Regions from separate parts of the Candidatus Stoquefichus sp. SB1 genome, predicted to be linked through region 3. Evidence: predicted binding sites of a transcription regulator. Region 3 holds the regulator's gene; each other region holds the start of a gene.

Region 1 (2,281 bases), on a different contig from region 3:
CATCAACACTGATAACACCATCTCTACCAACTTTTTCCATAGCTTGTGCAATGATCTTTCCAATTTCATTATCACCAGCAGAAATTGTTGCTACACTTTCAATATCATTACTTGTTTCTACAATATGTGATTTATCTAAAATATATTTAGCAACTTCCTTACTTGCATAATCAATTCCTTCACGCATTAATACTGGATTAGCACCTTTTTCAACAGCTTTTAAACCATTTTGAATCATAGTCTGTGCAAGAATAGTTGCTGTTGTTGTTCCATCACCAGCAACATCATTTGTCTTATTAGCAACTTCATATACTAATTTTGCACCCATATTTTCAAAAGCATCTTCTAATTCAATTTCTTTTGCAATACTCACACCATCATTTGTAATTAATGGTGAACCATATCCTTTATCTAAAACAACATTACGTCCTTTAGGGCCGATTGTGACTTTTACTGCATCAGCTAAAGTATTAACACCAGCTAACATAGCATCTCTAACATCTTTAGAAAAACGAATTTCTTTACTCATGTTTTATTCCTCCTATTCAACAATTGCTAAAATATCTTCTTCTTCTAAGATCATATATTCAGTTTCATCATCTTTAAATTTTGTACCTGAATATTCTTTAAAAATAACAGTCATACCTTCCTTTAAATGATCATCACATTTTGGACCGACTGCGACAACAGTTGCTTGATTACTTGCTTGTTCTTTAGGGGCAGTCAAAATAATCCCACTAGCAGTTTGTTTTGCTGCTTCCTCTTTTTTTAAAATAACATAGTCATGTAATGGCTTTAACATTTTTATTCCTCCTTTGTTATTTAGCACTCATAACTATAGATTGCTAACACTGATAATTATAAACTGTAATATGAACTGAATATGAATTTTTAGCACATTCTTTTATCAAGTGCTAAAATTCTATTTTTCTTCTTAGAATTTTGTTGTATGATAGAGATAGGAAGGTGAAATGATGAAAACAAGACAAGATGCTATTCAATATTGTTTGAATTTTGAAAATGTATATGAAGATTATCCATTTTCAGATTTGAATTGGACATGTATGCGTCATTTGGAAAATCGTAAAGTTTATGCATGGATTTTTGAAAGACAAGGCAATATTTGGATTAATGTGAAAGGAACAAGAGGTTGGTTGGATTTTTTTAGAGAAAAATATGATTCAGTTATTCCAGGATATCATTTAAGTAAAGAGCATTGGAATTCCATTATCCTAGATGGGACAGTGTCATTAGAAGATATTCAAGCCATGATTCAGGAAAGCTATGATTTAACATTACCAAAGAGAAAACAAAAGAAACTTGTGGATTGATGAAATTATCGTTATAATATTTTTGTGACAAAACGTTTTATGCAATAGATAGACATAATCTATTGTCACAACGATTATGACAGATATTGGTAAGGAGGAAAAATAAATGAAAGCTATTTTTAATCATTGTAATATTAATGTGACGAATTTAGAAAAGAGTATTGCTTTTTATAAAGAGGCATTAGGATTAGAAGTTATTCGTGAAAAAGAAGCCAGTGATGGAAGTTTTAAACTTGTTTATTTGAGTGATGGAGTTTCACCATTTCAATTAGAATTAACTTGGTTAAAAGATCATCCTCAAAATTATGAGTTAGGAGAAAACGAAAGTCATATTTGTCTTACTGTTGATAATTATGATGAAGCTCATGCATTGCATCAAAAAATGGGTTGTATTTGTTTTGAAAATGAAGCGATGGGATTATATTTTATTCATGATCCTGATGATTATTGGTTCGAGATTGTTAGAGAGAAGTCATAGAGATATGATCTCTTTTTTTATTGACAATATCGTTTAACGATAATATACTAAAATTGAAGATAATATCGTTAAACGATATTAAGGAGTTGATCATGCATGCCAAGAGTCCAATTAAAAACTTTAACAGAGCAAATGTATTATGTTTTATTAGCATTAAAAAAAGAAAGATATGGAGTAGAAATATCACAATACATTGAACAACTCACCCATGGAAGAGTTGTTCTTGGACCAGGAACATTATATGCAATTCTTTCAAAATTTGAAGATGAAAAATGGATTCAGGAAAAAAAGTCAGAAGGGCGTAAGAGAAGTTATATCATAACAAATATTGGTCGTATAATGCTAGAAAAAGAATATCAGCATCTTTTAGAAATGATAGAAGATACAAAGCAGAGTGAGGATGATATTTATGAAACATGAATTAAAATATAATCAATTTCATTACTTTGAAAAACAACAATTAGAAGACTAT
Region 2 (2,281 bases), on a different contig from region 3:
TGGTATACACATCATGACTGCACGAGGCAAATCCACCCCTGCCATCACCAAAAATTCAAGTGTATTATCTAACATGGCAGAATCAGAGCCATTGACATTAACGACAGGATAAACTTTACTTGTATCTAAAACATCCGTTTGCATAATTTCTTCACGACAAAGCATATTATTTGCATTCCCTCGAATGGTGTTGATTTCTCCATTATGCACAATCATACGATTTGGATGAGCACGTTGCCATGAAGGCATTGTATTTGTTGAAAAACGTGAATGGACCAATGCAATTGCACTTTTATAATCATGATCTTGTAAATCACAAAAGAACTGACGCAATTGGCCAACCAAAAACATCCCCTTATAAACAATTGTTCGAGAAGATAAAGAACATATATATGTATCTTCATAACTTTGTTCAAAGATTCTTCGCACAATATACAATTGTCGATCAAATGCCAAACCACTTTCTATATGTGCTGGTTTTGCGATAAAGCCTTGCATAATATAGGGCATCGCAACAAGTGCCTGACTTCCTAATACATCTGCCATAATAGGAACTTCACGCCACCCTAAAAAATCCATTCCTTCTTTTTTGACAATTGATTCAAACATTCTTTTTGCTTGATTACATTCAAATTGATTCTGTGGAAAAAAGAACATTCCCACACCATAACATCCTGCTTTAGGCAAAGAAAAATCATGGATATTTTTTTTAAAAAAAGCATGTGGAATTTGTGTTAAAATACCAACGCCATCCCCAGTTTCACCTTTTGCATCCTTACCAGCACGATGTTCAAGCTGTTCAACGATTTTAAGTGCATTGGAAACTGTAAGATGTGTTCTTTCTCCATCAATATTAACAACGGCACCAATTCCACAATTATCATGTTCAAATGCAGGATTATATAGGCTTTTTTGATTATTTTCTTCTTGTTTCATGCATTTATCCCCCTTTTAATGGTTCCTATCATACTATATTTTGTTTATATTGTAAAGTATTTAGTTTATATTTATACATTTCCTAAATTTATAATAAATTTTTTTTCATTATTTTCCAGCAATATTCTTTAAAACCGTTGATACGTATAGGTTTTGCATTTTTTATCAACAAAAACATTTTATTTCAAAGAGATATTTTTTTATTATTTTAATAAATTTTATTAAATATAATGAATTAAATAGGAAAAATAATGTAAATACCTTTGCAAAAACATAAAAAAGTTGTAAGATATGTATGTTAATAGGAGGATATATATGGGAAAAACAATTTTAGTCGAAACTTCTGCAAGACATGTTCATTTGTCTCAAGCAGATTTAGAAACATTATTTGGTGAAGGTTATACATTAACAAACAAGAAAGACCTTTCTCAACCAGGGCAATTTGCCTGTGCAGAAAAAGTTACAGTTGTCGGACCAAAAGGTGAAACAAAAATGTCTATCTTAGGACCTACACGTAATGCTACTCAAGTTGAAGTGTCTTTAACAGATGCAAGATCATTAGGAATTAAAGCATTAGTTAGAGAATCTGGTGACATTGAAGGAACTGAAGGATGCCAATTAATAGGACCTGCTGGTAAGGTTGAAATTCCTTGTGGTGTCATTGCTGCAAAACGTCATATTCATATGACACCTGCAGATGCTGCTGAATTTGGTGTAGCGGATAAAGATGTTGTCAGTGTTGAAGTAAAAACTGATGGTAGATCATTAACATTTGGTGATGTTGTTTGCCGTGTCAGTGATAGTTATGCTTTAGCAATGCATATTGATACAGATGAATCAAATGCTGCTGGTGCTCCATGTGAAGGTACAATCATTAAATAATGTACAAAACTTATAAGCGAAAACTTATAAGTTTTTTATTTTTTTTGAAAGTTTTTCTGTTAGGTAATCGTATTATTAGTGATAAGGAGGATTTCATATGAGAAAAATAAAATATCTTTTTATATGTAGTTTTGTTATAATGGGGCTACTAGCTATTATGCAGCTGCAAAATGTTGCTGCCTATCCAGCTAATCAGGAACCTACAACTAATGCAATATCTATGAGCACAGTTCAATCTAATTGCATTGGCCAGCAAGGCTATGCCAACAATGAGGCATCTCAAACACAATGTATTTTAGGACATACAAACTGTCATGAACAGCATTTCAATGAGAATAAGAAAGATGAACACCATGGTCAATCAACACATCATGAGAATCATCATTCTCATACTCAACATCACTAATACAAAACAGAATCATATGAGGGGCTTATGCGTACAGAAGAAGAAATGAGAAAAGCA
Region 3 (2,281 bases):
TTTCTCCATTTTTGAAAGCAACAACTGATGCAGTTGTTCTTAAACCTTCAGGATTAGCAATAACTTTTGCTTCTCCATTTTCCATAACACTAACACATGAGTTTGTAGTACCTAAATCAATACCAATAATTTTATTTCCCATAAAATTCATCCTCCTTATATTTATTCATTGACTTTTACTAAAGATGCACGAATAACGCGATCTTTCAATTTGTAACCTTTTTGAAGTTCTTCAACCACAATGTTATGACCATAATTTTCATCATTTGCAGTCATAACTGCTTGATGGAAATTAGGATCGAATTCCTGACCTTGAGCTTCAATCACTTCTACACCATTCTTTTCTAGGATAGCCATTAATTGATCAAAAATCATTTGATATCCCTTTAAGAATGTTTGAATCTCCTCACTTGGATTTTCTACATTTAAAGAACGTTCGAAATTATCAACAACTGGGAGTAATTCCTCGATAAAAGACTGCATCATAAATTTCAATGAATTCTGATGTTCTTTTTCAAGTCTTCTTTTCAAGTTTTCCATGTCAGCAAAGACCTTATAATAATCTGTCTTCCATGTATTCACTTCTTCTTCTAGTTTAGCCAACTGACTATCTACTGATTCATCTTTTTTGTCTGCTTCTGCTGTCTCTTCTAATGTTTCATCAACAGTTTCTTCCTCAACATCCTTTTTCTTCTTTTCTGCCATTCTTTCACCTCTATTCATCATTTTCATCATCCTCTTCACTTAGCAGCACTTGCTCTAAGCTTTCTGAAATATACTCAACTAAAGAAACCACCTTTTCATAAGGCATACGCGTCGGCCCAATGACAGAAATTGATCCTTTAGACTCATTGCCTGTTTTAAATGATGCAGATATAACAGATACATCGCTCAAATCTTCTATTGGCGACTCACTGCCAATTCTCACACTGACACCTTCTTCTAAAGCAATTGGCTCTAAACTTTTCCATGACTGCGAATTTTCAAAAGCTGTAACCAAACGTCTCAACTTATTGACATCGTTATACTCAGGCTGATATAACAAATTTTCTTTACCCGAAAAATAAACATTACTATTCGCAAATTTCATGAAAGCTTCTAAAAATGCATTAAATAGAATCTCATGTTCTTTAATTCTTGCACTTAAGATTGGCTTTACATCTCGCTCTAAACGAAATGCCACCTGATTGATGGGCGTTCCATCCAATAATTCGTTCATGACATTCACACAACTTCTTAAATCTTCCAAATAAGCATTGTTTTTAACATTAAAGTTACGATTTTCAACATGTCCCTTATCAGTTACGATAATTGCTGTTACACTATGTGCAGTCAACGGAACAAGTGTAATATTCTGTAAATGTTCATAACCCGAATCCGGTCCTAAGGCAACTGTTGTTAAATGCGTTAATTCACTTAACATTTGACAACTTTCTTGAATAATTTCATTCAACGAACGATGCCGGTCACCTAAAATCGTTGCAACTTGATTTTTCACTTCATCATCAACATTTGGTTGCATAAGTGTATTCACATAGAAACGATAACCTTCTGTTGAAGGAATTCGACCTGAAGATGTGTGTGTCTTCTCTAAATATCCATGTTCTTCAAGGAAAGACATTTCATTACGTATCGTTGCACTTGAATAAGGCAGCTGATACTTTGCCATCAATGCCTTCGACCCAACTGGCTCGGCTGTTTCAACAAACTCTTCAACAATACATTTTAAGATAAGTAATTGTCTAGCTGTTAGCATACTCCAACCTCCTTTTAGCACTCTTTTTCCTTTTGTGCTAATTACATTATACTCATCATTTTAGCACTGTCAACCCTTTTGTGCTAAAAAATAAAAATAACTGAATCCAATTCAGTTATGATTTTGAAATACAAATATAGACAACACTTAGTAAAACATAAACAATTAAAAATAACACATTTCTGATATATGTTTTTATTATTTCTTGATGTTGCTTTTGGTTATAAGGCAAACTATCTTTTGACATATGTTTTAGATTCACATACATTGTCTTTCCAAACAAAACCCAAGCAATAAGAATATTGACAATAATTGAACTCACTAATTCAAACCAATCATAAGGTTGCTTTTTTGTTGTAACAATAAAAACATTCCATAATAGCACACTTATAGTCATTGTCACAAAGTTAATCATTTCTATTTTTTTACATTTCAATTGCTCTGCTCTTAAATCACTATAGATAATATATCCCAAAATCAGATAAATAATTATCATACAAACCGAAAACAAAATATTCATTGTTA

What was found. The regulator HrcA, encoded in region 3, represses chaperone genes, less so after heat shock. The targets are predictions, from matches to a motif close to TTTTAGCACTNNNNNNNNNNNAGTGCTAAAA.
Region 1: BN1865_RS03265 (GroES family chaperonin) is a predicted target of HrcA. The motif match lies at 890-920, and genes of this name have one in related genera.
Region 2: gltB (glutamate synthase large subunit) is a predicted target of HrcA. The motif match lies at 1,097-1,127, and genes of this name have one in related genera.

Annotation. Positions count from the first base shown of each region.
Region 1 covers NZ_LN852693.1:432,868-435,148, reverse strand. The annotation lists gene groL (chaperonin GroEL) at 1-529, opposite strand, end outside; gene BN1865_RS03265 (GroES family chaperonin) at 542-802, opposite strand; gene BN1865_RS03260 (MmcQ/YjbR family DNA-binding protein) at 975-1,331, shown strand; gene BN1865_RS03255 (VOC family protein) at 1,438-1,809, shown strand; gene BN1865_RS03250 (PadR family transcriptional regulator) at 1,906-2,229, shown strand; gene BN1865_RS03245 (DUF2812 domain-containing protein) at 2,219-2,281, shown strand, end outside.
Region 2 covers NZ_LN852696.1:967,651-969,931, reverse strand. The annotation lists gene gltB (glutamate synthase large subunit) at 1-936, opposite strand, end outside; gene BN1865_RS17375 (PduL/EutD family phosphate acyltransferase) at 1,252-1,818, shown strand; gene BN1865_RS17370 (hypothetical protein) at 1,916-2,224, shown strand; gene BN1865_RS17365 (RNA polymerase sigma factor) at 2,252-2,281, shown strand, end outside.
Region 3 covers NZ_LN852692.1:188,574-190,854, reverse strand. The annotation lists gene dnaK (molecular chaperone DnaK) at 1-142, opposite strand, end outside; gene grpE (nucleotide exchange factor GrpE) at 163-723, opposite strand; gene hrcA (heat-inducible transcriptional repressor HrcA) at 716-1,756, opposite strand; gene BN1865_RS00960 (hypothetical protein) at 1,872-2,276, opposite strand.